DNA from 3 places in the Streptomyces sp. NBC_00846 genome. Region 3 is predicted to be linked to each of the others. Evidence: riboswitches for the same ligand, from Rfam matches in the RefSeq annotation. Region 3 holds a riboswitch; each other region holds the start of a gene.
The links. A riboswitch is a leader RNA that binds a small molecule or an ion and turns the genes downstream of it on or off. The one in region 3 is predicted to bind thiamine pyrophosphate.
Positions count from the first base shown of each region.

Region 1: another riboswitch for thiamine pyrophosphate. It lies ahead of thiC (phosphomethylpyrimidine synthase ThiC); the one in region 3 lies ahead of OG936_RS26105 (thiamine ABC transporter substrate binding subunit).
Region 2: another riboswitch for thiamine pyrophosphate. It lies ahead of thiO (glycine oxidase ThiO); the one in region 3 lies ahead of OG936_RS26105 (thiamine ABC transporter substrate binding subunit).

Region 1 covers NZ_CP108846.1:3,782,583-3,792,861, forward strand. The annotation lists gene OG936_RS17415 (YibE/F family protein) at 1-779, opposite strand, end outside; TPP riboswitch at 850-983, shown strand; gene thiC (phosphomethylpyrimidine synthase ThiC) at 976-2,790, shown strand; gene OG936_RS17425 (GNAT family N-acetyltransferase) at 2,936-3,523, shown strand; gene OG936_RS17430 (hypothetical protein) at 3,600-4,424, opposite strand; gene OG936_RS17435 (metallophosphoesterase) at 4,606-5,664, opposite strand; gene OG936_RS17440 (LacI family DNA-binding transcriptional regulator) at 5,838-6,950, opposite strand; gene hisC (histidinol-phosphate transaminase) at 7,322-8,401, shown strand; gene OG936_RS17450 (cytochrome ubiquinol oxidase subunit I) at 8,707-10,215, shown strand; gene cydB (cytochrome d ubiquinol oxidase subunit II) at 10,234-10,279, shown strand, end outside.
Region 2 covers NZ_CP108846.1:1,733,423-1,743,701, forward strand. The annotation lists gene OG936_RS08015 (phytoene desaturase family protein) at 1-1,305, shown strand, start outside; gene OG936_RS08020 (hypothetical protein) at 1,372-2,340, opposite strand; gene metF (methylenetetrahydrofolate reductase [NAD(P)H]) at 2,391-3,308, opposite strand; gene thiE (thiamine phosphate synthase) at 3,492-4,145, opposite strand; gene OG936_RS08035 (Rv2175c family DNA-binding protein) at 4,249-4,614, opposite strand; gene OG936_RS08040 (peptide-N4-asparagine amidase) at 4,658-6,406, opposite strand; gene OG936_RS08045 (NAD(P)/FAD-dependent oxidoreductase) at 6,523-7,779, opposite strand; TPP riboswitch at 8,234-8,348, shown strand; gene thiO (glycine oxidase ThiO) at 8,344-9,528, shown strand; gene thiS (sulfur carrier protein ThiS) at 9,633-9,821, shown strand; gene OG936_RS08060 (thiazole synthase) at 9,824-10,279, shown strand, end outside.
Region 3 covers NZ_CP108846.1:5,657,860-5,668,138, forward strand. The annotation lists gene pyrH (UMP kinase) at 1-382, shown strand, start outside; gene frr (ribosome recycling factor) at 563-1,120, shown strand; gene OG936_RS26095 (phosphatidate cytidylyltransferase) at 1,120-2,205, shown strand; gene rlmN (23S rRNA (adenine(2503)-C(2))-methyltransferase RlmN) at 2,308-3,414, shown strand; TPP riboswitch at 3,470-3,586, shown strand; gene OG936_RS26105 (thiamine ABC transporter substrate binding subunit) at 3,660-4,772, shown strand; gene OG936_RS26110 (ABC transporter permease) at 4,949-6,562, shown strand; gene OG936_RS26115 (ABC transporter ATP-binding protein) at 6,565-7,590, shown strand; gene OG936_RS26120 (hypothetical protein) at 7,618-7,812, shown strand; gene OG936_RS26125 (SRPBCC domain-containing protein) at 8,082-8,534, shown strand; gene OG936_RS26130 (LOG family protein) at 8,553-9,653, opposite strand; gene OG936_RS26135 (hypothetical protein) at 9,859-10,279, opposite strand, start outside.

The DNA.
Region 1 (10,279 bases), 1.9 Mb from region 3:
AGCAGCCCGATCAGCAGGAGCGAGATCAGTGTGCCGATCACCGCGACCGAGGTGCGGGCCGTCAAGCCGTGGCACATGTAGAGCGCGATCAGCATGATCGCACTGGCCCCGATCACCGCGACGAGCAGGGGATTCGAGCCCTGAAGGACGGCCGGGAGGATGAACAGGGTCAGTACCGCGAACGACACGGCGAGCGCGACCAGTGCCATCACCCCGCGCATCCTGCCCACCGCGACCACGACCAGGGCGAAGACCCCGGCCAGCAGCGCCATCGGGAACTTCCGGTTCACATCCGTCACCGAGTACTGCAGATCATGGGGCGCGTCGGGGGCGTACGCCACGACCACGCCCTGACCCCGGCGCAACTGACGCGGTGCGTCGGGATGGACGATCTCGACGAAGGTCCGGCCCCTGTCGTGGCCGGTCGTCACCTCGACGGTGGCCTTCTCGCACAGCCCCGGCCCGCTCCCCGACGGCGGGGTGGTCTCGCCGCTGACGGGCATCTGGGAGGCGTTCACGTCCTTGCAGTCCACCTTGTCGACCTTCACCACCTTCGCCTGCTGGGTCTGCCGGTCGAAACCGACACCGGTCCGATCGTGCGGGGGCGCGCCACCCGGCCAGAGCACCACCAGGCCGACGACGACCGCGGTGGCGAACGGGATGAGCACGGCCGTGATGACCTTGCGCAGATGCTTCGAGACGGGCGCTGCGGGGCCATGGCTGTGCGAGTGGCCGTGCTGATGGCCTCGCGGTTCGGAGTCGATTTGGGGGGACGTCACCGGCCGATCATCGCAAGAAGAGAGGGGCCCTCTGTTCATTGCGCCGGACGGGGCGCTAGCGTTGAGGGACCTTTGCACACGCGGGAGCTCGGAGCACCGGGCTGAGAGGGCGCTGATATCCGTACATCCGTACGGGACAGGCTGCGCCGACCGCCGAACCTGTTACCGGGTAATGCCGGCGTAGGGAGTAGGTCTCATGACCACAGCGGACGCACACACGCCTGCCTCGAACCAGAGCGCCGAGGCCGGGAAGTCCATCGGCTGGCACAAGGGATACGTCCAGGGCTCACGCCCGGACCTCCGGGTGCCGGTCCGTCAGGTGCACCTCACCAACGGCAAGGACGTGACGCTGTACGACACGTCGGGGCCGTACACCGATGCCACCACCGAGACCGATGTCCGTCGCGGACTCGCACCGCTTCGGGAGAACTGGATCATCGCGCGCGGCGACACCGAGGAGTACCCGGGCCGCCCCGCACGCCCCGAGGACGACGGGCTCAAGCACACCTCGCCGCGGACGGGGTCTCCCCTGCTCGAGCGAAGCCGAGAGCTCGGGGAAGGACTGCGCAACCTCGACGCGGTCTTCCCCGGCCGGCCCCGGCTGCCCCGCCGCAGCCGGGACGGGCAGCCGGTGACCCAGCTCGCGTATGCCCGCCGGGGTGAGATCACCCCGGAGATGGAGTACGTGGCGATCCGGGAGAACGTCGAGCCGGAGGTGGTGCGCGAGGAGATCGCTGCAGGCCGGGCCGTACTGCCGGCCAACGTCAACCACCCCGAGATCGAACCGATGATCATCGGGAAGCGGTTTTTGGTGAAGGTCAATGCCAACATCGGCAACTCCGCGGTGACGTCCTCCATCGAGGAGGAGGTGGAGAAGATGACGTGGGCGACGCGCTGGGGCGCCGACACCGTCATGGATCTGTCCACCGGCCGCAACATTCACACCACCCGTGAGTGGGTACTGCGCAATTCCCCCGTGCCGATCGGCACCGTTCCCCTCTACCAGGCGCTCGAAAAGGTCGACGGCCGGGCCGAGGAGCTGACCTGGGAGATCTACAAGGACACCGTCATCGAGCAGGCCGAGCAGGGCGTCGACTACATGACGGTCCACGCCGGCGTGCGCCTGCCGTACGTCCCGTTGACCGCCCGACGCAAGACCGGCATCGTCTCCCGCGGCGGTTCGATCATGGCGGCGTGGTGTCTCGCGCACCACAAGGAGTCGTTCCTGTACGAGCACTTCGAGGAGCTCTGCGAGATCCTCGCTACGTACGACGTGACGTACTCGCTGGGCGACGGTCTGCGCCCCGGCTCGATCGCCGACGCCAACGACGAGGCCCAGTTCGCCGAACTGCGCACACTCGGCGAACTGAACACGATCGCCAAGCGGCACGGTGTCCAGACCATGATCGAGGGCCCGGGCCATGTCCCGATGCACAAGATCAAGGAGAACATCGACCTCCAGCAGGAGATCTGCGAGGAGGCGCCGTTCTACACGCTCGGCCCGCTGACCACCGATGTCGCTCCGGCGTACGACCACATCACCTCGGGCATCGGCGCGGCGATGATCGCGTGGTGGGGCACGGCGATGCTCTGTTATGTCACGCCCAAGGAGCACCTCGGCCTGCCCAACCGTGACGACGTGAAGACCGGCGTCATCACGTACAAGATCGCGGCCCATGCGGCAGACCTCGCCAAGGGGCACCCGGGGGCGCAGGACTGGGACGACGCGCTCTCCGACGCCCGTTTCGAATTCCGCTGGGAGGACCAGTTCAATCTGGCTCTCGACCCGGTCACGGCACGGGAGTTCCACGACGAGACGCTGCCCGCCGAACCGGCGAAGACCGCGCACTTCTGCTCGATGTGCGGGCCGAAATTCTGTTCGATGAAGATCTCCCAGGACATCCGTCGCGAACACGGCGGTTCGCAGGCGGAGATCGAGGCGGGCATGGCGGACAAGTCCAAGGAGTTCGCGGCAGCCGGCAACCGGGTCTATCTGCCGATCGCGGACTGATCCGTTTGACGCGTGGCCGAGGGGCGAAGACCGCAGCAGATCTTCGCCACTCAGCCGCGGCTCTCCGCGTTCGCGCGGCAGGCTCCGGACGCTCGGTGCCGAAAAGCAGGTGATCAGGGCGGTTGCGTGTCCGTAGGATCCGCACATGAGCGATAGCGTGGCGGAGGCGAACGAGGCGGGCCGGAAGCCGTGTTGGCGAGGGCGGAAAGTCGCCTTCGTTCCCGTGGAAGTCGATGACGCCGAACTGCTGCAGGAGTGGCGGTCCGATCCGGCAACCGCTCATGCGATGGGTATCTGGCCACGTTCGCTCACGTCGCTGCGGGAACGCATCGAGCGCTACCACGACGACCAGGACCGTGACGACTTCGTCGTCGTGCTTCCCGACGGCACGCCTGTCGGCCACGTGGCCCTGACCGAACAGGATGTCGCCGACGGTACGGCCGAGGTCGAGCTGATGCTGGCGCCGCAGCACCGCGGTCGCGGATACGGCACGGACGCAGTCGACGCGCTGACGGACCTGGCGTTCGGCGAGTTGCCCATGTACCGCCTTCAGGCGGTCACCCACACGGACAACGCGGCCGCGCTCGCCGTTCTCGTCAGGTCGGGGTTCGTCCAGGAGGGGATACGGCGATCCGCGTGTCTGCACCGGGGGCGCCGCCATGACGTCGCGGTGCTCTCACTGCTCCGCCCCGAGTGGGAGGCGCTGGCGCGCCCGAAGCCATGGGACCGCTGACCCACGCTGGTCCCGGCGCGCGGGCGCGTTGGCCGACGCGGTGTTCCTGGCGGGGGTACGTGTTACCCGGATCCGGTCAGTCCGGTTCATGCTCCGGGCCGCCGAAGTCGGGACTGGTGAAGTCCGGGCTGGTGAAGGTCGGGCGGGGGCCCGCCGCCGGGCCGTCGTCGGGGCTGGTGAAGTCCGGCCGGCTGTAGCCGATCTTCGGGATGCGGTGCTCCGAGCGGTGCGGGGTGCGTGCCGCGGGGCCGGCCGCGGGGTCGGCGAGCGCGTCTCTGAGGAATGGCAGAATGCCGCGCTCCAGCAGTGCGTGGCGCCACGCCTCCCTGGCACGCGCCACATCCTCCGGAAGCTCGCTCCCGGGATCTTCGGCGGGCTGCGACGTCGATCCGTTGCGCAGTGCGGTGACGAGCAGTCCGACGGCGGCGGCCAGGATGGCGGCGGCCATGACCGCCGCGAAGAACCAGCCCGCGGCGACCATGGTGGAGGCGAAGGACGGAGGCGGGCTGAGCAGTTTCAGCAGATAGCCGGCCAGCAGGAATATGAACGCGGCGGTGCCGGCGAGCACGGGGGCCAGAACCGTGACGACAGCTCCTATGCCGGCGCCCGACTGGCTCTGAGGGTTCATGCCGGACCCGGGACCGGCATCCTCGTCCATTTCCTCGTCGGGTCCGCGCAGCTCTTCGCGGGCCTTCACATAGTGCTCGTACTCGGTGGCGGCCGTTGCGGTGATCAGCGCCGTGGCGTCCAGCGCCATGGTGCGCAGCTGCACGGCGTTGAGCCGCTCGCCGACCGCGGCCAGATCCTGTCGTTCATGGGCATGGCGCAGTGCGTCGTCGAGGATCCGCTCGTACTCGGGGCGGTCCTCGGCCAGCAGGTGCGGAGCGCTGTTCATGTGCATCCCCCGATGCTCCGTTGGGCCTGAATGCCCGCGTGGACCGGGCAGTTGGGCGGAAACGGAGGAGAGCCTGCTACTGATACGCCGATGGTAGAGCGCCCACGGCACGGGGTGACAGGGGATTTCCGTAAATAGGCCCGGTGGTCGGCGCGGTCAGGTCGTGAAGCGTCTTCCCGGATGGACGTCAGTCATGCAGGGGCAGTTGGACGACCAGTAGCTTTCCGGCCATGGTCACTCCGCCGTCCATGGCGATGGCGAGCCCGTCCGCGTACACGTGCGGGCCGTCGACCACGGGACCGGAACCGTCCTCTCCGTCCTCCGAGCCGACCTCGCCGAGTAGGTACGGAATGGGGCTGTGACCGTGGACGATGCGCTGTCCGCCGTAGGCCGACAGCAGCTCCCGTACGGCCTGCGGCCCCGACTCGTCGCGGAAGGCGAACCGCTTCGTGAGCTTCCGGAAGAGGTCCCAGCACTCATCGGCGTCGTTACGCGTGAGAATGGCGTGCACGGTGTCGTTGACGTCCTCGATGGTACTGCCGTAGTCGAGGTATGCCGTTGTGTCGGAGTGGGTCAGCAGATGCCCGTCCTCCTCGACGATCGCGTCGAGCCGGGACATCCACTGGAGGTGGACGTCCTGGAGCCGCTCCATGTCGTTCTTCTGGCCGCCGTTGAGCAGCCAGGCGGCCTGGAAGGTGGCGGTGCCGGCGCCGGAGTTGACCGGGGTGTCGCCGAACCGCTTGGCGCCGATGAGTAGCAGTTCGTGATTGCCCATCAGGGCCTTGCAATAACCGCCCGCGGCCGCGGCCTCGGCGGAGAGGCGCATCACCAGGTCGATGACGCCGATGCCGTCGGGTCCCCGGTCGGTGAAGTCGCCCAGGAACCAGAGTCGGGCATTGCCCGCGGACCAGTTGCCCTCGGCGTCGATGAGGCCCTGCTCGGCGAGGGCGGCGTGGAGCTCGGCCAGATAGCCGTGGACATCGCCGACGACGTACAGCGGTCCGAGCCCCGGCTCCGGGGCGGGCCGCGGGTCGGGGACGGCCCGCACCTGGACGGTGTCACCGCGGTTGATCACCGGAAGGTCGCGTGCGGTGGGGGTGTACCCCTCCGGCAGCTCGCCTCCCGGAACGGCGTTGCCCGGATGCGGCGGTGAAGGCGGCACCGCAGTCTGCGCATAGGGCGGTACGCGGAAGTCACGCAACGTCGCAGTCCGCACCACGGGTTCCTGACCGGCCCCCTGTGTCATCGACCCCTCCACCACCGTCGCGCCGCCGTACACCTGACGGGCCCTGCTGGTCGGGGCGGTCCGCGGTGTCGTGCGCCCATCATAGGAATGCGAATCGTGCTCTGTGACGCACCAGGGGTGGTGAATCCCGGCGCACGTCAGGTTCACCGGCCGATTGGTCCGAAATCGCCTGATCAATCCCCGGCGGGGGAGCGGGGCGCACTGACCGTGGTGCGGGGTGGACGGCGTTGCGAGGACGTCCGGACGATGAGCTCCGTCGGTATGACCTGCTCCACCGGCCCGTCGTGTTGCACGCCTTCGATGGCGTCGATCAGGAGCTGGACGACCGCCGTGCCGATCCTGCGCGGCTTGAGCGAGAGGGTGGTGATGGGGGGCTCGGTCGTCGCGTACACGGTGGACTCGCTGCAGCAGACCAGCAGCAGGTCCTCGGGGACGCGCAGGCCGTATCGGCGGGCGGCGGCCAGCAGATCGGTGCCGTTGGGGTCGAAGAGCCCGTAGACGGCATCGGGCCGGTCCGGGCGGGCGAGAAGCCGGTCGGCGGCGACTGCGCCCGCGCACGGGTCGTGGGCGGGGTAGGACTCGTACACCGGGTCCTGGCCCACGCGCTCGCACCAGTGGAGGTACGCGGTGGTGGAGAGACGGGTGTACGTGTCGGTGGTGGTGCCGGTGAGCAGGCCGATGCGGCGCGCTCCGGCGGCGGCGAGATGGTCGAGGAGGTCGAGCACGGCGGCCCGGTGGTCGTTGTCGACCCAGGCGGTGACCGGGAGGGTGCCGGCCGGACGGCCGTCCGAGACGACGGGCAGCCCCTGGCGTACGAGTTCCGTGACGACCGGGTCCTGGTCGGAGGGGTCGATCACGACGGTGCCGTCGAGAGCGACGTTCGACCAGACGTCGTGGCGTGAGGTGGCGGGCAGGATGACGAGGGCGTAGCCGCGCGCGAGCGCGGCGGAGGTGGCCGCTCTGGCCATCTCGGCGAAATAGGCGAATTCTGTGAAGGTGAAGGGTTCGTCTCCGTAGGTCGTCACGGTCAGGCCGATGAGGCCGGACTTGCCGGTACGGAGGGTTCGGGCCGCGGCGGAAGGGCGGTAGCCCAGGCGCTCTGCGACCTCGCGGACATGGCGGCGGGTGGCGTCCGGGAGCCTGCCCTTGCCGTTGAGCGCGTCGGAGACGGTCGTGATGGAGACCCCGGCGGCGGCGGCCACATCCCGGATTCCCGCTCGTCCTTGCCGGCCGCTGCGCCGGGGTGTCTCCGACCGGCTCACCTGGTGCTTTCCTGCTGCTGTCATGGCGAGCCGATAGTAGGGCTCGGAAGGGAGGTTGACCCGGCCGCATATTCACTCATTGACAGGCACGTTTCTGCATGATCATTGCATATCAAATGCCTTGAAAAGCAAGGGCATTGGCGAGGTTGACCGTAGTGTGTCATGCGTCGAACCCGATGGGCCTACTAAATGGTCGATGTTTCGAAGAGGTCTCATCTCACCTCTTCGGGGGACGCGCGCCACGGAGTGAGCCACCGGCGCGCGTCAGAGAGGGAAGCGCTCCCCCCGTCCCCGGCCGCGCGGGGCGTTCGGGACGCTCCGGCCATTCGCAGCGGAGCCCAATCCTCATAAGGTGAGCAGTATTGATGTGTACAGACGGTCTAGGAGGACCTGCGGTGAGCGAGACGAGCCCCAAGCTGCGCGCCGAGCTGGACGGCGTCCCCGCCTATGTGCCGGGCAAGCCGGCTGCTGCCGGTGGACCGGTTGCGTTCAAGCTGTCCTCCAACGAGAACCCCTATCCCCCGCTGCCCGGGGTGATGGAGACCGCCCTGGCGGCGGCCGCGAACTTCAACCGCTACCCGGACATGGCCTGCACCGGTCTGATGAACGAGCTGGCCGACCGCTTCGGTGTGCCCGTCTCGCACCTCGCCACCGGAACCGGCTCGGTCGGTGTGGCGCAGCAGCTGCTCCAGGCCACCTCGGGTCCGGGGGACGAGGTCATCTACGCCTGGCGTTCCTTCGAGGCGTACCCGATCATCACGCAGGTCAGCGGTGCGACCTCGGTGAAGGTCCCGCTGACCGAGGGTGACGTGCACGACCTCGACGCGATGGCGGACGCGATCACGGACCGCACCCGGATGATCTTCGTCTGCAATCCCAACAACCCGACCGGCACCGTGGTGCGCCGGGCCGAGCTGGAGCGGTTCCTGGACCGGGTGCCGGGCGATGTCCTGGTGGTCCTCGACGAGGCGTACCGGGAGTTCATCCGCGATGCCGAGGTGCCGGACGGCATCGAGATCTACCGGGACCGGCCCAACGTGGCCGTGCTGCGGACGTTCTCCAAGGCGTACGGTCTGGCGGGTCTGCGGGTCGGTTTCGCCGTGGCCCACGAGCCGGTGGCGGCCGCGCTGCGCAAGACGGCGGTGCCCTTCGGGGTCAGCCAGCTGGCACAGGACGCGGCGGTCGCCTCGCTGCGTGCCGAGGACGAACTTCTGGGACGGGTCGGCTCCCTGGTGTGCGAGCGGAACCGGGTGCAGCGGGCGCTGGCGGACCAGGGGTGGACCGTTCCTCCGTCCCAGGCGAACTTCGTCTGGTTGCGGCTCGGGGACCGTACCGCCGACTTCGCCGCGGTGTGCGAGCGGGCCGGTGTGGTGATCAGGCCGTTCGCGGGCGAGGGGGTGCGGGTCTCGATCGGGGAGGACGAGGCGAACGACCTGTTCCTGAAGGCCGCGGAGTCGTACCGCAGGGAGCTGTAGAGCGGCGCAGGCAGCCTGCGCGCACCGGAAGGCCCAGGGCCCCGTACCTCGTTCGGCGAGGTACGGGGCCTTCGCGTTCGGGGCCGGGAGGTGCCAGGACCGGGGTGTTCCGGGAGTGTCTGCTTCGGGGTGATTGATCGGAACATCCCAAGAGGGGTACCCCGCCCGAACGTCCCGAAAGTCCGTGCGTCATAATTGCTTGTGAATGTGAACGCGTTCACAAGCGTGTCCTGTTCCTCCCGTGATTAGTCGGATTTAAGGGGCAGACTGCCGCTGTGACTACGGCGACGTAAGGAGACGACGACGTGGAGCTAGCTCTGGCGCCGGAAACCCTGGCGCGATGGCAGTTCGGTATCACCACCGTCTACCACTTCCTGTTCGTCCCTCTGACGATCTCTCTCGCCGCGCTCACCGCCGGCTTGCAGACCGCCTGGGTGCGGACGAACAACGAGAAGTACCTCAGAGCCACGAAGTTCTGGGGGAAGCTCTTCCTCATCAACATCGCCATGGGCGTCGTCACCGGCATCGTCCAGGAGTTCCAGTTCGGTATGAACTGGTCCGACTACTCGCGGTTCGTCGGCGACATCTTCGGTGCCCCGCTCGCGTTCGAGGCATTGATCGCCTTCTTCTTCGAGTCCACGTTCATCGGACTGTGGATCTTCGGCTGGGACAAGCTGCCGAAGAAGATTCATCTCGCTTGCATCTGGATGGTCTCCATCGGGACTGTCCTGTCCGCCTACTTCATCCTGGCGGCCAACTCCTGGATGCAGCACCCGGTCGGCTACCGGATCAACAAGGAGCGTGGCCGGGCCGAGCTCACCGACTTCTGGCACGTACTCACCCAGAACACCGCGCTTGCCCAGTTCTTCCACACCATCACCGCCGCCTTCCTGGTCGGAGGCGCGTTCATGGTCGGCATCGCCGCCTTCCATCTGGCGCGCAAGAAGCACATCCCGGTGATGCGGACCTCGCTGCGGCTCGGACTGGTCACGGTCGTGATCGCCGGACTTCTCACCGCCATCAGCGGTGACCAGCTCGGCAAGGTCATGTTCAAGCAGCAGCCGATGAAGATGGCCGCCGCCGAGGCGCTCTGGGAGGGGCAGAACTCGGCCCCCTTCTCGATCTTCGCGGTCGGCGATGTGGCCAAGGGGCACAACACGGTGGAGATCTCCATCCCGGGGGTACTGTCCTTCCTCGCGGATGACAGCTTCACCTCGTACGTCCCCGGCATCAACGACATCAACAAGGCCCAGCAGGAGAAATTCGGCCCCGGCGACTACCGGCCCAACATCCCGGTCGCCTTCTGGAGCTTCCGCTGGATGATCGGCTTCGGGATGGCGTCCTTCGCCCTCGGCATCCTCGGACTGTGGCTGACGCGACGGAAGTTCATGCTGCCGCCGGCGATGCGGACCGGTGAGGACGAGGTTCCCCATCTGGTCCTCTTCAAGAACAAGGCCCTCAGTCCGAAACTCGCCAGGTGCTACTGGATCCTCGCGCTCTGGACGATGCTCTTCCCGTTGATCGCCAACTCCTGGGGCTGGATCTTCACCGAGATGGGCCGTCAGCCCTGGGTCGTCTTCGGTGTGCTCCAGACCCGCGACGCGGTCTCCCCCGGCGTCTCGCAGGGCGAGGTGCTCACCTCGATGATCGGCTTCACCCTGCTCTACGCCGCGCTCGCAGTGATCGAGGTCAAGCTGCTCGTGAAGTACATCAAGGCCGGACCGCCGGAGCTCACGGAGGCCGACCTCAACCCGCCCACCAAGATCGGCGGCGACCATGACGATGCCGACCGGCCGATGGCCTTCTCCTACTGAGAGCAGAGGAGCTGAGAAATGGAACTCCACGACGTCTGGTTCGTACTCATCGCCGTCCTCTGGA
Region 2 (10,279 bases), 3.9 Mb from region 3:
AAGGAGCCGCTGGAGCGGTGCGTCACGATGACCCAGGTCGATCCGGCGAGCCGCCACGTCTTCGCGGACGGCACGGCGGTCTCGCTGCCGAATGCGTCACGGGCCGGGGTCGTCGCCGCCCTGGACACCGCGCTCGGGGGCGGCGCGGGCGCGGCCTGGGGCGAGTTCCTCGACCGGGCGCGCGACGCCTGGGACCGGTCCCGGCGTCCGCTCCTGGAGGAGCCGTTGCGCTCCGACTGGCAGGTGCTCGGCCGGGATCCGTATCCGGCGCTCCGGCGGCGCCGCCTGCTGCGCCCGGCCAGTCGGGCGGACACGGTGGCGGAGATCGGCGCGTGGGAGCTGCCGGACCCCCGGCTGGCCGCGCTTCTCGACGGGTACGCCCTGTCGTACGGGCTCGACCCGCTGCGCGCCCCGGCAGCCGCCGCCCTGCTGCCGTACATGGAGGAGACCTTCGGCAGTTGGTACGTCTCCGGCGGGATCCGGGCCCTGGCGCGGGCGGTGTACGAGCGGTGCCTGGCCCGGAAGGTGGAGTTCGTCTTCGGCGGCGAGGTGGCCCGGGTCGTGGAGAAGGACGGCCGGGCGGCAGGCGTCGAGCTCGTGGACGGGACGGTCGCCGAGGCCGCCCATGTGGTGCTGGGCGCCCGTCCGCATCCGGGCCTGGTGCCCGGTCAGGAGCTGTGGCGGGACGGCGATGTGGCGGTTCAGCCGCGGCCGGGGCACGGGGTGGTGCCGGGCCGGTTCCTGGTCCTGCTGTCGCTGCGCGGCGCCCGGCCGGGGGACGCCGTGCACCGGACCCTGATCCACCCGGCGGACGGCGCGGCGGAGCGCACGGCGGTGTTCGGCGGCCGGCTCGCCGACCGTCCCACGGTGACGGTGCTGCGCCCGGACGACCCGTCGACCCGCCCCGACGACGCCCACGAGGCGGTGACACTGATGGCGACGGTCGCCCCGCACGGTGCGGTCGACTGGACGGACCAGGTGTTGCGCGAGTGGTGTGCCGATGCGCTGATCGAGGCGGCCGGCGCGGCCGTGCCCGGCCTGCGGGAGCGGCTGCTCCACGCCGAGGTGCGGACCCCGGCCGAGACGGCGGACGACACCGGCGCAGAGGGCGGTTCGGTGCCCGCGCCCGCGCTGGCCGGAGCGCAGGGCGCGTATCTGCATCCGGGCAATCGCACCCGGCTGCCGGGGCTCTACGCCGCGGGCGGTTGGTCGCACCCGGGCGGCGGGCTCGCCCATGCGGGGATGTCGGGGGCGCTGGTCGCCGGGCTGATCGTGGAGGGGGACGGGTTCCGGGGCTCGCAGTGATCCCGGAAGCCGCCGGCCGGGCCCGTCGTCAGTAGAAGCTGTCTGCCCCGGCTCCCGGGCCCGTCATCAGTAGCGGTACTGCTGTTCGTCGTAGCCGTTGCCGTTGCCGTAGCCGTTCGGGTACGGGGCCGGCTGCGCGGGCTGCTCCGGAGGCGTGGGCGGGTACTGCTCGCCCTCGCGCTGCTGCGGCACCCAGACACCGCCGGGCGGGGTCTCGGGGGCGTACTGCTGGGCGTACGGGTCCGCGGTGTACTGCTGCTGGCCGCCGTAGCTGTCATAGCCGTCGCCATAGCTGTCGTACGCGGCGTACTGCGTGGAACCGCCGGTGGTGCCGGTCCCGATGTACGGGTCGGAGTACGCGGCGTACTGCTGCTGACCGGTGCCGTAGTCGTACTGCCCGTGCCCGGCGAAGGAGTCCTGGCCGGGGAAGGAATCCTGGCCCGCATACGGGTCCTGGCCCGGCGCGGCGTGCGTGGAGTGGCCGGCGTAGGGGTCGTACGCGGCGTACTGCGGCTGCTGTTCCGCCTGCCTGCCCTGGCCCTGCTGCGGCCGCTGGTGATCGCCGTAGATGCCGTACTGCCCGGTGTCGTCGGGCAGCGGCTCCGGCTCGTAGACCGCGGTCCGCTGCTCCGGAGTCCCCGGTGCCGCGGACGATGCCGCCGCGGCGTCCGCCTGCGCCGGGACCCGCTCGCCGTGCTCCAGCTCCAGGTCCGACACTTCGAGCGTGGGCTCGCGGCCGTCCCGGTCGCCGCCACCCCGGCGGCGACGGCTCTCACCGGGGCTGCCCCCTATCGCCCAGCCGGTGGAGAAGCCGCGCCGGAAGGACAGCGTGACGTACGTCTGACCGGTCGCGAACGCGATGGCGCCGACGACGATGACGAACACGGACGGCATCAGCACGCCGACGACCACGCAGCCGAAGCCCGCGAAGGCGAGCAGTCGCCAGCGAAGGCGTGCCTTGTACTGCAGGAGCACCTCACCGAGCAGCCACAGCGCGACGATTCCGAACGCGATATAGAGGACCGTCCAGCCCATGCCCGCCCCCTCCTACGGCCACCGCCCCGGGTCGTGGCGGGTACGGCCGGTCACGACTGCTTGTGCAGTCCGAGATTCTCGTAGATTTCGAGCGTCGCCGTCGAGTTGTTGAGCGTGATGAAGTGCAGTCCGGGCACACCCTCGGACCGCAGCCTCGCGCAGAACTGCGTTGCGAAGTCGATACCAATGGAGCGTACAGCGGCGGGATCGTCCTTGGCGGCGAGGATGCGTTCTTTCAGGGAGGAAGGAAAAGACGCGTTGCTGAGCTGCGCAAACCGTTCCAACTGCTTGACGCTGGTCAGCGGCATGACCTCGGGGATGATCGGGGTTTCGCAACCCGCAGCGACCACCCGGTCACGCATCCGCAAATAGTCCTCCGGATTGAAGAACATCTGCGTGATCGCATAGTCGGCACCGGCGCGGCACTTGTCCACGAAATTCCGGATGTCGGTGTCCCAGTCGGTCGAGCGCGGGTGCATCTCGGGAAATGCCGCGACGCCGACACAGAAATCTCCGGATTCCTTGATGAGCCGGACGAGATCGGCGGCGTACCGCACGCCCTGCGGGTGCTTGACCCACTCGCCCATCGGGTCACCGGGCGGGTCTCCGCGCACGGCGAGGATGTTGCGGATTCCGGCGTCGGCGTACTGCCCGATCATGTTGCGCAGCTCGGCGACGGAGTGGTTGACCGCCGTGAGGTGCGCGACCGGAGTGAGGGTGGAATCGGCGGCGATCTGCTCGGCGACCCTGACCGTACCCGCCCGGGTGGAACCACCCGCTCCGTACGTCACGGAGACGAAGCTCGGCCTCACCGCCTCGACGCGGCGCAGCGCATTCCAGACGTTCCGCTCGCCCTTCTCGGTCTTGGGCGCCCAGAACTCGAACGAATACGAAGTCTTGCCGGTCGCGAGGAGCTCACGCACCGTGTGTGCGTGATCCGTCCTGGTAGATGGTGTGCCAAGGGCCATACCGGCAGGTTAACCAGAGCACGACGACCCCCGGACCAGACCAGCAGCAATTGTCCGAATTGACCCAATGTTTGTCCATCCTTCGGACAACCGGCTTCGGACAGCAGGCATCGGGCGCCCGGCTTCGGGCGCCCGGCTTCGGGCGCCCGGCTTCGGGCGCCCGGCTTCGGGCGCCCGGTCGGATCACGTCCCTGCGCGCGCCCGGATTCGCTCGGCCAGCCCGGCGGTGGCGGCGGCCGGGTCGGTGGCCTCGGTGATCGCCCGTACGACGACCACCCGGCGCGCTCCGGCATCCAGCACCTCGTCGAGATTGCCCGCGTCGATCCCGCCGATGGCGAACCACGGGCGTCGGGTGCCGAGCGAGGCGGCGTACCGCACGAGGTCGAGGCCCGGAGCGTGCCGACCGGGCTTGGTCGGGGTGGGCCAGCACGGTCCGGTGCAGAAGTAGTCCACCCCGGGCTCGGCCACGGCCGCGTCGACCTCGGACTCGGCGTGGGTGGAGCGGCCGATCACCACGTCCTCAGCGATGACGGCGCGGGCGGCGGGGACCGGCAGGTCGCCCTGGCCGAGGTGCAGCACGTCGGAGCCGATGGCGTGGGCGACATCGGCCCGGTCGTTCACCGCGAGGAGCCTGCCGTGGCGCCTGCAGGCTTCGGCGAAGACCGCCAGGTGTTCGAGCTCCTCGGCGGCTTCCATCCCCTTGTCGCGCAGCTGGACGATGTCCACCCCACTGGAGAGGACGGCGTCGAGGAAGGCGGGGAGGTCACCTTGGCGCCTGCGGGCGTCCGTGCACAGATACAGCCGGGCATCGGACAGCAGCGCGCGAGGCGTGGACATGGCGCGGTTCCCCCTGGAGAGCGTTGCGGAACGGTTGTCGGTACGGCGCGGGGGTGCGGGCCGCGCACTGCTGCGCGGCCCGCCCCTCACATACGGCCTGCGGTCAGACGGCCAGCGCCTGGGCGCGACGCTTCACCTCCGTGCCGCGATTCTCGCTCAGTGCCTGGGCAGGGGTGCCCGGCAGGGTCGGGTCGGGGGTGAAGAGCCATTCCAGCATCTCTTCGTCGGTGTAGCCGTCGTCCCTCAGGAGCGTCAGGGTGCCGGAGAGGCCCTTGACCACCTTGTCGCCGTCGATGAAGGCGGCAGGCACCTGGAGCGCCCGGTTCTCACCACGTCGTACGGCAATGAGCTGGCCCTCCTTGACCAGCTGCCGTACGCGCGTCACCTCGACACCGAGCATTTCGGCGATGTCGGGGAGGTGGAGCCAGGCGGGGACGAGAGCATCGATCTTTGCGTCAATCTCGGTCACGGGGACAAGCCTGCCATCCCGGACTGACAGCCGATACCCGGACTCAGCCCTTCAGGGCGTCGCGGACCACGTCCGCGACGCGGCAGTGGCTCTGCTGGTCGCGGGTGACCCAGCCGTGCGCGGTCGTCAGGGAGCGCGAGTAGCAGGCTCCGGTGTCCGTGGTGCCCCGGTAGGTCTCGGTCGAGGCTCCGTCGGCGGACTGGACGACACCGTTCGTGCGGGCGATGCTGCCGGTCGAGTCCACGGTGTCGTCCGTGACCGCGTCCGTGTGCCACGCGTGTGCGGAGCCCTTGCGGGACGTGTCGACGAGCACCCGGCGCTGGGTGACGGCGGCCCGCATGTCGTAGTTGTTGTAATCGCCGTACAGCGGGATGTCCATGTCCACGTCGATGGGGTAGGACCAGGTGTTCCGCTGCGCGTCCGTGCGCCCGTGGAGCTGGGTCGTCACCGTGGTGGAACCGTGGTCACGCTGGTGCATCACCTGGTGGCTGCCCGTGCGGGAGACGTTGTCCGTGTTGGTGTACGCGAACTCCTGCTCGACGGTGGTGGTGACCCGGCCCTTCGAGGTCTCGACATAGCCCGAGATCTTCCAGGAGCGGCCGGTCGACACGGAGACGTCCGTGGAGCCGTCCTTGCGCGGGGTCTGGACGGTCTTCACGACCGGGGCGTGGCTGAGCGTGTTGGCGGTCACCTTGCCGCTCGTGCGGGACGCGTGCGCATCCGTGTCGAGGAAGAGCGAACCGTCGACGTTCCAGCCGTCGGCCGCGCCGTACGGGGTGATGCTGATGGCGTGCGGCTTGCCGTCGGCCAGCAGACCCGCGAAGGGGGTGAGGTCGATGTCGTACGCCTCGGTCTTGAACTGGTCGACGGCCGGGATCGGGCGCCACAGGGTCGGCACGATGCCGCCGGAGTACACCACGGGGTACGGCTGGGCGAGGCCGGCGGGCTGTCCGTCGACCGCGACCTGCACCTCACGGTAGGGGCCGCCGCCGCAGAGGTAGTCGGGGGCGGTTTCCGCCAGGTCGCTGGGGACCGCGTCGAACCACTGCTCGTCGCAGCCGCTCCCGCGTGCGTAGACCTCCAGGCGCGCCTTGGTCAGGTTACGCGGGAAGGTGACCTCGGTGCGGGTGGAGCCGCCCTTGCCGACGTTCATCCAGGGGGCGCTGTCGGAGTCGGTGTCACCGAGCGGGACGATGCGGTCGGCCGTGCCGGCGGCCGGGTGACGCTTGTCGGCCTGGTAGTACGTGATCTTCAGGTTGATCCTGTACACGCCGGTGTACGTGTCGTTGACGACATTGCCCAGTTCGAGCTGGAGCTTCTGCGGGTCCTTGAGGAGCGGCGCGAAGTCGGTGATGTCCTTGGCGACGTGCCAGCTGATGCCGTCGTCGTCGGGCTCGGCGGTGCTGGTGCGGAAGACCTCCGCGCCACCGATGAAGACCGCGGCGAGGCGGTCGTACTGACGCCCCTTCACGCTGCCCGACCAGTCGAGGACGACCTTGTTCCACGGACCCTTGCACTTCTCGGGCGGGGTGAGCGTGGTGGTGTACGGCGGCCCGCCGAGGGTGTAGCCGAAGTCGTGGTCGACGGCCGTCACCGAGCAGCTCTTGGTGTCCGGGCGGGAGACCGGCGGCAGCGCGTCGATCGGATCCTGGTAGTCGACAGCCGGGTTGGAACCGGGCTTGGGAGTGGCGCCCGCGTACGCCGGGGCGGCGAGTGCGCCTCCGACGAGGGCAATCGACGCCGAGGCCATGGAGATTCCGCGCAGCGCGCGGGCCCATCTGTGTCGAAACATGCGCATCCTTCGAAGAGTATGAAATGAGCACTCGAAAAGATGCACAGTGCACTAACTTCTGACCTCCCCCAAGAGGTTGTCCACATAGCGGACATCAACGTCCTTAGCCCGTACGCCTACTGACGAGTCGCCGACTTCAGCGGTACGGAGGGGTCGGCGGCCCGTGCCGGATCGAGCCGCACCCCCGCCTCGATGAGCTTGCGCCCCTGCGCCAGATCGCGTGGCCGGCCGACGGCGAGGACCGCGACCAGGACGCCGTCGCGCAGCCAGCACACCGACCAGGCGGGGCCGGCGGGATCGCCGCGCCACAGCAGGGTGTCGGCGCTCCCGTGGTGGCCCGCGTACTGCACGAACCGGTCGAACTGCTCGGACCAGAAGTACGGCACGGGGTCGTACGTCAGAGGCGCGGGTTCACCGTCGGCAGCGGCGGCGATGATGTTGGCGGCGGCGGTCCGCGGGCCCTGGAGGGCGTTGTCCCAGTGGTGGACGAGAAGGCGTTCGCCGTACCGGGCGGAGGGGAACGAGGCGCAGTCACCAACCGCGTACACATCGGGCTGCGAGGTGCGCAGCGCCCCGTCGGCGGTCACCGATCCGTCGGGGCCGAGCGCGATGCCGGAGCCGGCCAGCCAGTCGGTGGCGGGCCGTGCGCCGATTCCGACGACGACCGCTCCGGCCGGGATCGTGCGGCCGTCCGCGAGGATCACCCGGCCCGGTTCGATGCGGGCGACCCGGGCTCCGGTGAGGAGTTCGGCGCCGCTCTCGGCGTACCAGGCGGCCATCGGGGCGGCGACCTCGGCGGGCATCGCGCCCGCGAGGGGCCGGTCGGCGGCCTCGACGACGGTGACCTCGCAGCCCGCGGCGCGGGCCGCGGTGGCGAACTCGGCGCCGATCCAGCCCGCGCCGACGACCACGACGCCGTGCCGCTCGTCGAGGACGGGACGCAGCCGCGCCGCGTCGTCGAGGGTGCGCAGCAGATGGACGCCGGGCACCCCCTCGGCGCCGGGCAGGACGACCGGTTCGGCGCCGGTTGCGATCACCAGCACGTCGTAGGGCACGGGTCCCGACGGGGTGTCCAGCTCATGCGCGCCGGGGCGCACGCCGGTGACTTCGCGTCCCAGTTGCAGATCGATGTCCAGCGCATCGAAATCGACGTCGAAGGCGGAGTCCTCGGCCTTGCCGAGCAGCACCGCCTTGGACAGCGGGGGCCGGTCGTAGGGCTGGTGCGGTTCGGCGCCGATCAGGGCGACGGAGCCGGTGAAGCCCTGTTCCCGCAGGGCCACCGCCGTCTGCACACCGGCCATGCCCGCGCCGACGATGACGACGCGGCGCCCTGCCTGCCGGTCCGGCTGCTCTGACTGCTGCTGCTCGCTCACCCGTACACCTTAAGCATCTGACACCTCGTCAGGAAAGTGGGATCTCTTCCACCGTGCTCGTCCCGCCACCCTCCTGCGACTGGGCGCACAACTGCTCTGCCAGTAACCCGATTTGGCGAACATAGGCACGATTGAGTGAACGGCGTGACGTTCTGTGGGTATGCCTGGCGAGGTGTGCGTAACGCATGTAAAGCGATCCGGGACGTCGCGTGTGGTGTCAGCAGTCGGGGCCCCCGTTCCACCGGAGCGATGGTTCGGGGCCTCCCCGTCGCCTCTGACCACACCCACATGGCCAGGTCGCGGGGATTCCACCCACGTGGAACGGGCCCATACGTGATATTCGTCGCCGCCCAGGAGACGAAAGCGGAGGACCAGTGCGCCCAAGACCGTTCGGGGCGTACCGGTGAGACAGGACCCGTTCCTGCTCACTGCCCAGGAACGGTTTAGGGTGGCCTAAAACACTCGCGGGAGTCCGGACGCACCGGGCTGAGAGGGAGGCTGGGGCGGCCTCCGACCGTACGAACCTGATCCGGGTCATGCCGGCGAAGGGAGGGGTTGGCACCCATGCGTTCTTCTCGGAACGGAAACGGATCCGACGTCCTCGTCATCGGGGGCGGGATCATCGGTCTGGTGACCGCCTGGCGGGCCGCGCAGCGCGGACTGCGCATCGCGGTCGCCGACCCCGAACCGGGCGGCGGGGCCGCCCAGGTGGCGGCCGGCATGCTGGCCGCCGTCACCGAACTCCACTACGGCGAACAGATGCTGCTGGCCCTCAATGTCGCCTCGGCCGCCCGCTATCCGGCCTTCGCGGCCGAACTGGAAGCGGCGAGCGGGCGGGAGACCGGCTTCCGCGCCTGCGGCACCCTGGCCGTCGCGCTGGACTCCGACGACCGCGCCCATCTGCGGGAACTGCACGCCCTGCAGCAGCGTTCGGGCCTGGAGTCGGAGTGGCTCACGGGCCGCGAATGCCGCCGTCTGGAGCCGATGCTCGCGCCCGGCGTCCGCGGTGGTCTGCGGGTCGACGGCGACCACCAGATCGATCCGCGCCGGCTGGCCGCCGCGCTGCTGACCGCCTGCGAGCGGGCCGGGGTGGTCTTCCACCGCGACCGGGTGGAGCGCCTGACGGTCGTACGCGACCGGGCCACCGGAGCCGTGCTCGCCGGAGGCACGGAGCTCGGCGCCGACCAGGTCGTGCTCGCCGCGGGCAGCCTCAGTGGCCGGCTGCCGGGGCTGCCGGCCGAGGTCGTGCCGCCGATCCGGCCGGTGAAGGGGCAGGTGCTGCGGCTGACCGTGCCCGCCGCGTACGCCCCCTTCCTCACCCGGACGGTCCGGGCCATGGTCCGGGGCAGCCACGTCTATCTCGTACCGCGCGAGAACGGCGAACTGGTCGTCGGCGCCACCAGCGAGGAGATGGGCTGGGACACCACTGTCACCGCGGGCGGCGTCTACGAGCTGCTGCGGGACGCCCACGAGCTGGTGCCCGGCATCACCGAGCTGCCGCTCACCGAGACCCGCGCCGGTCTACGCCCCGCCACCCCCGACAACGCCCCGCTGCTCGGCCCCACGGCCCTGCCCGGTCTCCACCTCGCCGCCGGCCACCACCGCAACGGAGTGCTGCTCACCCCCGTCACCGGCGACGTCATGGCGGCGCTGCTGGCCGACGGCGAGCTGCCCGAGCCGGCCCGCCCCTTCACCCCGCACCGCTTCCCGCCCGCCGCCGCCCCCGTACGTCAGGAGCAGCCCGCATGACCGAGCCCGCGCCCCTCTCCGAGCCCGCGCCCCGCCCCCGGCCCGCATCGCCCTCCGATCCCGCGCACCTCTCCGCACACGTCCCCGTACCCGTCTCCGTCTCCGTGAACGGCGAGGTCCGTCTCCTCGCCGCGGGCATCACCCTGGACGCCCTTGCCGCCACCCTGACCACGGCGCACTCCGGCGTCGCCGCCGCCGTCAACGAGACCGTCGTCCCGCGCGGCCGGTGGTCCGCCACCGTGCTCGGCGACGGTGACCGCGTCGAGGTCCTGACCGCGGTCCAGGGAGGCTGACGATGGCCGACGACCTCTTCGCCCTCGGCGACACCTCCTTCGGCTCCCGGCTGATCATGGGAACGGGCGGGGCACCCAGCCTCGATGTGCTGGAGCGTGCCCTGACCGCCTCCGGCACCGAGCTGACCACCGTCGCGATGCGCCGCCTCGACCCGACCGTGCAGGGCTCGGTCCTCTCCGTCCTCCAGCGGCTCTCCATCCGCGTCCTGCCGAACACGGCGGGCTGTTTCACCGCGGGCGAGGCCGTGCTGACCGCCCGGCTGGCCCGCGAGGCGCTCGGCACCGACTGGATCAAGCTGGAGGTGGTGGCCGACGAGCGGACCCTGCTGCCCGATCCGATCGAGTTGCTGGACGCCGCGGAGACCCTGGTGGACGACGGCTTCACCGTGCTGCCGTACACCAATGACGACCCGGTGCTGGCCCGCAGGCTCCAGGACGTGGGGTGCGCGGCGGTCATG
Region 3 (10,279 bases):
CGCCGTGCGCCACCTGGAGAAGGGCCGCGTCGTCATCTTCGGCGCCGGTATGGGGATGCCGTACTTCTCCACCGACACCACCGCCGCCCAGCGCGCCCTGGAGATCGACGCCCAGGCGCTCCTCATGGGTAAGAACGGCGTGGACGGGGTCTACGACTCCGACCCGAAGACCAACCCCGACGCGGTGAAGTTCGACGCCCTTGAGTACAGCGAGGTGCTCGCCCGCGATCTCAAGGTCGCCGACGCCACCGCCATCACGCTCTGCCGTGACAACCAGCTGCCGATCCTCGTCTTCGAACTGACCGCCACGGGCAATATCGCCCGCGCGGTCAAGGGTGAGAAGATCGGCACGCTCGTGAGTGACCAGGGCACCCGGGCCTGAGAACCGGGGGGTCTTCCCGGGAAGCCGCGGGAGGGCCCGGGGCCTGTGGGGAACACCCCGGGACAGGTTCCGAAGGATGGACAACGGCCTGCCGGTCGGACACCGTGCAGGTGAGGACGCGACCCAGGACCCGCCGGGCCCGAGCACGCCGGGCCCACTCAAGACACGCAGGAGCACGTGGTGATCGAAGAAACCCTCCTTGAGGCCGAGGAGAAGATGGAGAAGGCCGTCGTCGTCGCGAAGGAGGACTTCGCCGCGATCCGTACCGGCCGTGCCCACCCGGCGATGTTCAACAAGATCGTCGCCGACTACTACGGCGCGCTGACCCCGATCAACCAGCTCGCCTCGTTCTCGGTGCCCGAGCCGCGCATGGCCGTCGTGACGCCGTTCGACAAGACCGCGCTGCGCAACATCGAACAGGCCATCCGCGACTCGGATCTCGGCGTCAACCCGAGCAACGACGGCAATATCATCCGAGTGACCTTCCCGGACCTCACCGAGGAGCGTCGTCGCGAGTACATCAAGGTCGCGAAGACGAAGGCCGAGGACTCCAAGATCTCCATCCGGGCCGTGCGCCGCAAGGCCAAGGAGATTCTCGACAAGCTGGTCAAGGACAAGGAGACCGGCGAGGACGAGGTGCGTCGCGCCGAGAAGGAACTCGACGACACCACCGCGAAGTACGTCGCACAGGTCGACGAGCTGCTCAAGCACAAGGAAGCCGAGCTGCTCGAAGTCTGATGAATGACTCTTCCTGGGGCGCCCCGCAGAGAGCCGGCCACTGGGGTCCGCCCGAGACGCAGGCAGCTCCGGCGGGTTCTGCATACGATGTGCATGGCGCCCAGCAGACTCGGCCCATGCCCATCGTGCCGGACGCCCCCGACGCAGGTAGAGACGCTGACGACCGTGATGACCGGGACCGGGGGGCCGCACGCCTGAGCGGCGGCCCCCTGTTCCGCGACGAGAAGCCGCAGGAGCCCATGTCCACCGCGCCGCCTCCCCCGCAGAAGAAACGTGCGGGTCGTGACCTGCGAGCCGCCATAGGGGTCGGTGTGGGGCTCGGCGCCGTCATCGTCGCCTCGCTGTTCATCGTGAAGGCCGTCTTCGTCGGTGTGATCGCCGTCGCCGTCGTCGTGGGCCTGTGGGAGCTCACCTCCCGGCTGGAGGAGCGCAAGGGCATCAAGGCGCCGCTCATCCCGCTGGCGGTCGGTGGCGCTGCGATGGTCGTGGCCGGATACGCGCGGGGTGCCGAGGGCGCCTGGGTGGCGATGGCGCTGACCGCGCTCGCGGTGCTCGTCTGGCGGATGACCGAGCCTCCGGAGGGCTACCTCAAGGACGTCACGGCCGGCGTGTTCGCCGCGTTCTACGTGCCGTTCCTGGCCACCTTCGTGGCCATGCTCCTGACCGCGGACGACGGACCGCAGCGGGTGCTCACCTTCCTGCTGCTGACCGTGGTCAGCGACACGGGCGCGTACGCCGTCGGCTGGCGCTTCGGGAAGCACAAGCTCGCGCCGCGCATCAGCCCCGGGAAGACCCGCGAGGGCCTGTTCGGGGCCGTCGCCTTCGCGATGGCCGCCGGTGCGCTGTGCATGCAGTTCCTGATCGACGGCGGTTCCTGGTGGCAGGGGCTGCTGCTGGGGCTCGCGGTCGCGGCCACCGCCACCCTCGGTGACCTGGGCGAGTCGATGATCAAGCGGGACCTCGGAATCAAGGACATGGGCACGCTGCTGCCGGGGCACGGCGGCATCATGGACCGGCTGGACTCGCTGCTGCCGACCGCCCCAGTGGTCTGGCTGCTGCTGGTGCTGTTCGTGGGCTCCGGCTGATCCCCCGAGCTCTACCTTCCTGACCTGGGCTTTTGCGAGTGAGGGTCCGTTGTCCACAGGGCGGCGGGCCCTCACTGTTCTGTCTGCGACACTGGATGGACCATGCCTAAGCCCGGAGAACTCACTTTCGTCGCGCCCCGCGGAGCCAAGAAGCCGCCGCGGCATCTCGCCGACCTCACGCCCGCCGAGCGCAAGGAAGCCGTTGCCGCGATCGGCGAGAAGCCGTTCCGCGCCCAGCAGCTCTCGCAGCACTACTTCGCGCGGTACGCGCACGACCCGGCGGAGTGGACCAACATCCCGGCCGGTTCGCGGGACAAGCTCGCCGAAGCGATGTTCCCCGATCTGATGTCCGTGGTCCGCCACATCAGCTGCGACGACGACACCACCCGTAAGACGCTGTGGAAGCTGCACGACGGGACGCTCGTCGAGTCCGTCCTGATGCGCTACCCGGAGCGGGTGACGATGTGTATCTCGTCACAGGCGGGATGCGGGATGAACTGCCCCTTCTGCGCCACGGGACAGGCCGGTCTCGACCGCAATCTGTCGACCGCCGAGATCGTGCACCAGATCGTGGACGGCATGCGGGCGCTGCGCGACGGGGAGGTCCCGGGAGGCCCGGCGCGGCTTTCCAACATCGTCTTCATGGGCATGGGTGAACCGCTGGCCAACTACAAGCGGGTCGTCGGCGCGATCCGCCGGCTGACCGACCCGGAGCCGGACGGGCTGGGGCTCTCGCAGCGCGGGATCACCGTCTCCACCGTCGGCCTGGTGCCCGCGATGCTCCGCTTCGCCGACGAGGGCTTCAAGTGCCGTCTCGCCGTGTCGCTGCACGCCCCGGACGACGAGCTGCGCGACACGCTCGTCCCCGTGAACACGCGGTGGAAGGTGCGTGAGGTGCTGGACGCCGCGTGGGAGTACGCGGAGAAGTCCGGCCGTCGCATCTCCATCGAGTACGCGCTGATCCGGGACATCAACGACCAGGCATGGCGCGGCGATCGGCTCGGCCGGCTCCTCAAGGGGAGGCGGGTGCACGTCAACCTGATCCCGCTGAACCCCACGCCCGGGTCCCAGTGGACCGCGTCGCGTCCCGAGGACGAGAAGGCCTTCGTCGAGGCGATCGCGGCACACGGGGTGCCGGTGACCGTGCGGGACACCCGCGGCCAGGAGATCGACGGCGCCTGCGGGCAGTTGGCGGCGGCCGAGCGCTGAGGCCGGAACGGCCCGTGTAACCTGGGCCTGAAATCAACTTCATAGAATCAACTTCATATTCCGACAGGGGAGCGCCACAGCGCTGAGAGTGCGGCACCGAGGACAGGTCGGCCGCAGACCCTCTGAACCTCGCCCGGGTCATTCCGGGTAGGAAGTTCGGTCATCAACTCATGCTGTTGCGCCCTGCCCGCCTCCCGTGGGCAGGGCCGCGTCTCTTCCTGGCCAAAACCCAGGAGGAATCCACAATGAGCACCACGCGCAGGACCAAGCAGCTCGCGGCGACGGCCGTTGCCGCCGCGCTCGGCGTCACCGCGCTTGCCGGATGCGGGAGTTCCGATACGTCGGACTCCGGTTCCGGCTCCGAGAAGAGCTCGGGCTCGAAGACCGTGACGCTCGTCAGCCATGACTCCTTCAACGCCTCCAAGGACGTGCTGAAGGAGTTCACCGAGCAGACCGGCTACACCGTCAAGGTACTGAAGAGCGGCGACGCGGGTGTCGCGCTCAACCAGGAGATCCTGACCAAGGGCTCCCCGCGCGGTGACGTGTTCTTCGGCGTCGACAACACCCTGCTCTCCCGCGCCCTCGGCAGCGGTCTCTTCACGCCGTACGCGGCGAAGGGCATCGACCAGGTGGCGTCCGATACCCAACTCGACGCCACCGAGCACCGGGTCACGCCGATCGACACCGGCGACATCTGTGTCAACTACGACAAGAAGTACTTCGCCGACAAGAAGCTCGCGCCGCCGCAGTCCTTCGAGGACCTGACGAAGCCCGCGTACAAGAACCTCCTCGTCACCGAGAACGCCCAGACCTCCTCGCCCGGCCTCGGCTTCCTCCTCGGCACCGTCGCGACCTACGGCGAGAAGGGCTACCAGGGCTACTGGAAGAAGCTGAAGAGCAACGGCGTCAAGGTCGTCGACGGCTGGGAGCAGGCGTACAACGAGGAGTTCTCCGGCTCCGCGGGCGGCAAGAACGCCAAGGCCGACCGGCCGCTCGTCGTCTCGTACGCCTCCAGCCCGCCCGTCGAGGTGCTCTACGCGAAGCCGCAGCCCACTGCCGCCCCGACCGGGGTCGCCACCGGGACCTGCTTCCGCCAGATCGAGTTCGCGGGGCTGCTGAGCGGCGCGAAGAACGAGGCGGGCGGCAAGGCCCTGCTGGACTTCCTGATCAGCAAGAGGTTCCAGGAGGACATGCCGCTCAACATGTTCGTGAACCCGGTCACCAAGGGCGCGAAACTGCCGGAGCTCTTCACGAAGTTCGGTGCAACGGTGGACAGGCCGACGACCGTCGCCCCGGACCAGATCTCCAAGAACCGTGAGCAGTGGGTCCAGTCGTGGTCCTCGCTCGTAGTGAAGTAGCGAAGACGCCCGTACGCGGAACGGGCGCGGGCGGGCAGGGCCCGGGCGGGACGGGCCCGGGCGGGACGGGTGCGCACCGGGACGGGCCGCGTGGTGAGGAGCCGCGCGGCCGCTCCGGGCACGCGGACGTCGCGCGCGCGAAGGCGCGGCGCGGGGGCGCGGCGCGGCTCGGCCTGATGACCCTGCCCGTCGCGTTCTTCGCCCTGTTCTTCGCCTATCCGGTCACCGCGATCGTCGGCCGTGGCCTGAAGGCTGACGGCGTCTGGCAGTTCGGCCGGATCGGCGAGGTGCTGACCCGGCCGGACATCCGTGACGTCCTCTGGTTCACCACCTGGCAGGCGCTCGCCTCGACCGCGCTGACCCTGCTGATCGCACTGCCCGGCGCCTATGTCTTCGCCCGCTTCGACTTCCCCGGCAAACAACTGCTGCGGGCGGTCGTCACCGTGCCGTTCGTCCTGCCGACCGTTGTCGTCGGGACAGCCTTCCTGGCACTGGTGGGACGCGGCGGGTTCATGGACGAGCTCTGGGGCGTGCGCCTCGACACCACCGTCTGGGCGATTCTGCTCGCCCATGTCTTCTTCAACTACGCGGTGGTCGTACGGACCGTGGGCGGGTTGTGGTCACAGCTCGACCCGCGGCAGGAGGAAGCCGCCCGGGTGCTGGGAGCCGGGCGGTTCGCCGCCTGGCGGCGGGTCACCCTGCCGGCCCTCGCACCCGCCGTGGCCGCCGCCGCGTTGATGGTCTTTCTCTTCACCTTCACCTCTTTCGGCGTCGTGCAGATCCTCGGCGGTCCGGGATACGCCACGCTGGAGGTGGAGATCTACCGGCAGACCGCCCAACTGCTCGCCCTGCCGACGGCCGCCGTGCTGACGCTGGTGCAGTTCGCCGCGGTCGGCGCGATCCTCGCCGTGCACGCGTGGACCGTACGGCGCAGGGAGACCGCCCTGAAACTGGTCGACCCCGCGCAGACCGCCCGCAGGCCGCGCGGTGCCGCGCAATGGGCGCTGCTCTGCGGGGTGCTGCTGTCCGTGCTGGTGCTGATCCTGCTGCCGCTCGGGGTGCTGGTGGAGCGCTCACTGGCCACGCCCGGCGGCCACGGCCTCGACTACTACCGTGCCCTGGGGTCCGTGGACGCGGGCGGCGGTACGTTCCTGGTCGCGCCGCTCGAAGCGGTCTGGAACTCCATTCAGTACGCACTGGTCGCGACGGTCATCGCGCTGGTCGTCGGCGGGCTCGCCGCCGCGGCGCTGACCCGGCGCACGGGCCGGCTCGTGCGCGGTTTCGACGCCTTGCTGATGTTGCCGCTCGGGGTGTCCGCGGTCACCGTCGGCTTCGGTTTCCTGATCACCCTGGACAAGCCCCCGCTGGATCTGCGGACTTCGTGGATTCTGGTGCCGCTCGCCCAGGCGTTGGTCGGCGTGCCCTTCGTCGTACGGACCATGCTGCCGGTCCTGCGCGCGGTGGACGGCCGACTGAGGGAGGCGGCCGCGGTGCTCGGCGCGTCGCCCCTGCGGGCCTGGCGGGAAGTCGATCTGCCGCTGGTGCGAAGGGCGTTGCTGGTCGCGGCCGGCTTCGCGTTCGCGGTGTCGCTCGGTGAGTTCGGCGCGACGGTGTTCATCGCGCGGCCCGACCGCCCGACGCTGCCGGTCGCCGTGGCCCGGCTGCTGGGACGGGCCGGGGAGCTCAACTACGGCCAGGCGATGGCCCTCAGCACCCTTCTGATGGTGGTCTGCGCGGTGTCGCTGCTGCTGCTCGAACGTATTCGCACGGACCGGTCCGGGGAGTTCTAGAGATGCTGACACTGGAATCGGCCACGGTTCGCTTCGGCGAGCGTGCGGCGCTCGACCGGGTGGATCTGGAGGTCGCCGAGCACGAGATCGTATGCGTACTGGGGCCGAGCGGCAGCGGCAAGTCGACGCTGCTGAGGGTGGTCGCCGGACTGCGTCCGCCGGACGGTGGCCGGGTGCTGCTGGACGGCGCGGACCAGGCGGGGGTGCCGGTACACCGGCGCGGTCTCGGCCTGATGTTCCAGGACCACCAGCTGTTTCCGCACCGGGACGTCGGCGCCAACGTCGCCTTCGGGCTGCGGATGCGCGGGGTGTCGCGGCGCGATCAGGAGCACCGGGTCGGCGAACTCCTCGACCTGGTGGGCCTGCCCGGCGCCGAACGGCGGGCCGTCGCCGCGCTGTCCGGTGGCGAGCAGCAGCGTGTCGCCCTCGCACGGGCGCTCGCTCCACGCCCCAAGCTGCTGATGCTGGACGAGCCGCTCGGCCAGCTCGACCGCGGCCTGCGTGAACGGCTCGTTGTCGAACTGCGCACGCTCTTCGGGCGGTTGGGTACGACGGTGCTCGCCGTCACCCACGACCAGGGAGAGGCGTTCGCCCTCGCCGACCGGGTCGTGGTGATGCGCGACGGGCGGATCGCCCAGGTGGGCACCCCGCTGGAGGTCTGGCAGCGGCCCGCCTCCGCCTTCGTCGCCCGGTTTCTCGGCTTCGACAACGTGGTGGAGGCGACAGTGACCGGCACGGCCGCCGACACGGTGTGGGGCACGGTGCCGGTGCCCGAAGGCTCGCCGCAGGGGGCGTGCGATCTGCTGGTGCGCCCGGCCGGCGTCCGGATCGGTGCCCCGGACGACGGGCTGCGCTGCACGGTCGGGAGGCGTACGTTCCGGGGCAACCACGTCGCCGTCCAGCTGATCCCGGAAGGTGCTCCGGTGCTGGAGGCGGAGTGCGCGCTGAGGGACGCGCCGGAGGAGGGCGCGGCGGTCGGGGTCGGCTTCGACGCGACGGAGACCGTTGTCCTGCCCGCTGCCTTCTGAGGGTCGTACTGCGCCTACCCGCTGCTGGTGCGCGCCGCCCGGGAAGCGGGCGATGCCGTGACCGGGGCGCGCTTCGACTTCGCGCTCGACGCGCTGCTGTCCGGATTCGAAAGGGAAGTGGCGCAGGGCTGTTCGCGCGACCGGGCGAACCACTCAGGCTCGCCGGCCGCAGCGCGCAGAGCCGTCGACCAGCGCGCGGCGACGTCTGGCGAGTTCCCCTGAGCCCTGCTGAGTCCTCGTTCCAGTGGGGAGGCGGATCTTCCTCATTCGTCGAGTAGCCCGCCATGCGGTAAGGGCGAACCCGGCCCGTATCAGTGCGGCGTATCCGGGTCATGCCCCTTCGACCGGACTCGCGTGGCCCGGCGGTGGCCGCGTCCACTGGACCGGCCGAGCGGCGTCCGACGGTTCCGTCCGCCGTTTCCCATGGTGTCCGTGCAAGCTGGAGGGGACACGCGGAAGGTCCGGAACGACTCATCGTAAGGACGGGAACAATGACCGGTTCAGCACGCGAGGGTATCGACATCACCCGCGTCCTCGACGCTCCGCGGGAACGCGTCTTCGAAGCGTGGACCACCCCCGAGCACTTCGCCGCCTGGTACGGCGGGGACGCCGAGGTTCCGCTCGACCGGTTGTCGATGGACGTCAGGCCGGGCGGCGCCTGGAGCCTGGTCATCGTGGTGCCGGGCACCGAGATGCCGTTCCACGGGGTCTACCGCGAGGTGGTCGCGCCGGAGCGGCTGGTTTTTACGCTGAAGGATGCCACCGCGCCCGCCGACATCGAGGGCGAGACCGTCACGGTCACGTTCACCGACCGGGGCGCCAGGACCACGGAAATGGTGTTCACGCAGCGCGGCGGCAACCTCACGGCCGAGCAGTACGCGGCGGCCGAGGACGGCTGGGAGGCCTTCTTCGACGCACTGGTGGCCCGTCTCGCGTCCCTCTGAACCGGTTCCGTTTTCCGGTTAGCGGCCGGCTCCCGGCCGCGGGTCCGCCGACAACCGGGCGAGCGCCTCGGGCGCCTCGTCCACCGTGTCCACGAGCGCGATTCGGGATCCCATCGTCCGGCCGTCGGCCAGCGCGCGCAGCAGCGGCCAGGCGGGCAGCTCCCGGGTCCAGTGCGTGCGGCCGACCAGCACCATCGGGGTCGGTCCGCCGCGCGAGCCGTAGTAGTTCGGCGTCGCGTTGCCGAAGATCTCCTGTACGGTGCCGGCCGCGCCGGGCAGGAAGATCACTCCCGCCGTGGAGCGGGCGAGCAGTCCGTCCTCGCGCAGGGCGTTGGCGAAGTACTTGGCGATGTTGTCGGCGAACGGGTTCGGCGGCTCCTGTCCGTAGAACCAGGTGGGGATCGACACCGAGCCGCCGCCGCCCGGCCAGCGTTCCCGTACGGCGAAGGCGGCCAGCGCCCACGCGGTGACCGACGGGAGGAACGAGGGGGTCGCGGCCAGCATCCCGCAGGCCTCGTCCAGCATCGGATCGGGGTGCGGCGCCGCGTACGCCCCGAGGTTCGCGGCCTCCATCGCGCCCGGCCCCCCGCCGGTCGCCACGGTCAGGCCGCCCCGGGCCAGGGCCCGGCCGAGCCGGGCCGCCGCCGCGTACCGCGCGCTGCCGCGAGCGGTGGCATGGCCGCCCATCACCCCGACGACGCGGGCGCCGACAAGGTGTTCGTCGAGCGCGTCGGAGACCGCGTCGTCGTGGAGCGCGCGCAGCATCGACGCGAAGGCGTCGCCACTCGCCCGGGTCTCCTGGAACCAGCGGTACGCGCGGGCATCGGGCGTCGCCGAGTAGCCGCCGTCCGTCAGCCCTTCGTAGAGCGCGTCGGGGGAGTAGAGCAGACCCCGGTACGGATCGAAGGGCAGCCCGGGCACCGGCGGGAAGACGATCGCGCCGTCGGCCCGGACCTTCGCCGCCGCTTCGGGCGCCATCCGGCAGCCGAGGAAGACCGTGCCGGACGTGTCGGCGGCCAGCAGAGCGGCGCTGCGGTCCGTGAGGTCGACGGACTGGACCCGTTGTCCGGCCAGCGTTCCGGCGGCGACCGCCGAATCGAACGCGGCGAGCGACTCGATTTCCGGACCGGACGGACCCGATGGAGTGGGTGGACCGGACGGTCCCGATGGGCCGGACGGTCCCGATAGGCCGGATGACCCCGATGGGCCGGTCGGACCCGTCGACCCCGACGGGCCGGGTACGGGTTTGCTGTCGTCCGGCTTCTCCACGGTGTCATGCTACGTAGCGGCCCAGGTGCGCGGGCGCCGCCCGGAGGCGGCGTCCTCACGCCGTCAGTGGCAGCGCCGCCAGCTCGGCGATCAGCCAGGTCAGCGGGGCGAAGACGAGCAGCAGCGCGGCTGCGCGCAGCGCTGTCGCGGCCCGGAGCGCCGAGGCGGGGACGCCGAGCGTCAGCAGCGCCTGCGCCGTCCGGGTGCGGTCCTGCCGGGCCTCCAGCGCCGAGGTCAGCAGCGTTGCCGTGGTGCAGCCGAGGACGAGCACCGCGCCCAGTTCCGTGAGCGGGCCGAAGGGGCGCGGCGCCGTCCCGTACAGCGCGTAGGCGGCGGCCACCGAGGAGAGCACCGCGCAGACCACACCGAGCGGCCCGCCGATCCGGCGCGCCTCGGTCATCAGCACCCGGCCGGCCAGCAGGCGTACGGCGCCGGGGCGCACCGCCTGCAGGAGCCGCCCGCACAGATACGCCAGA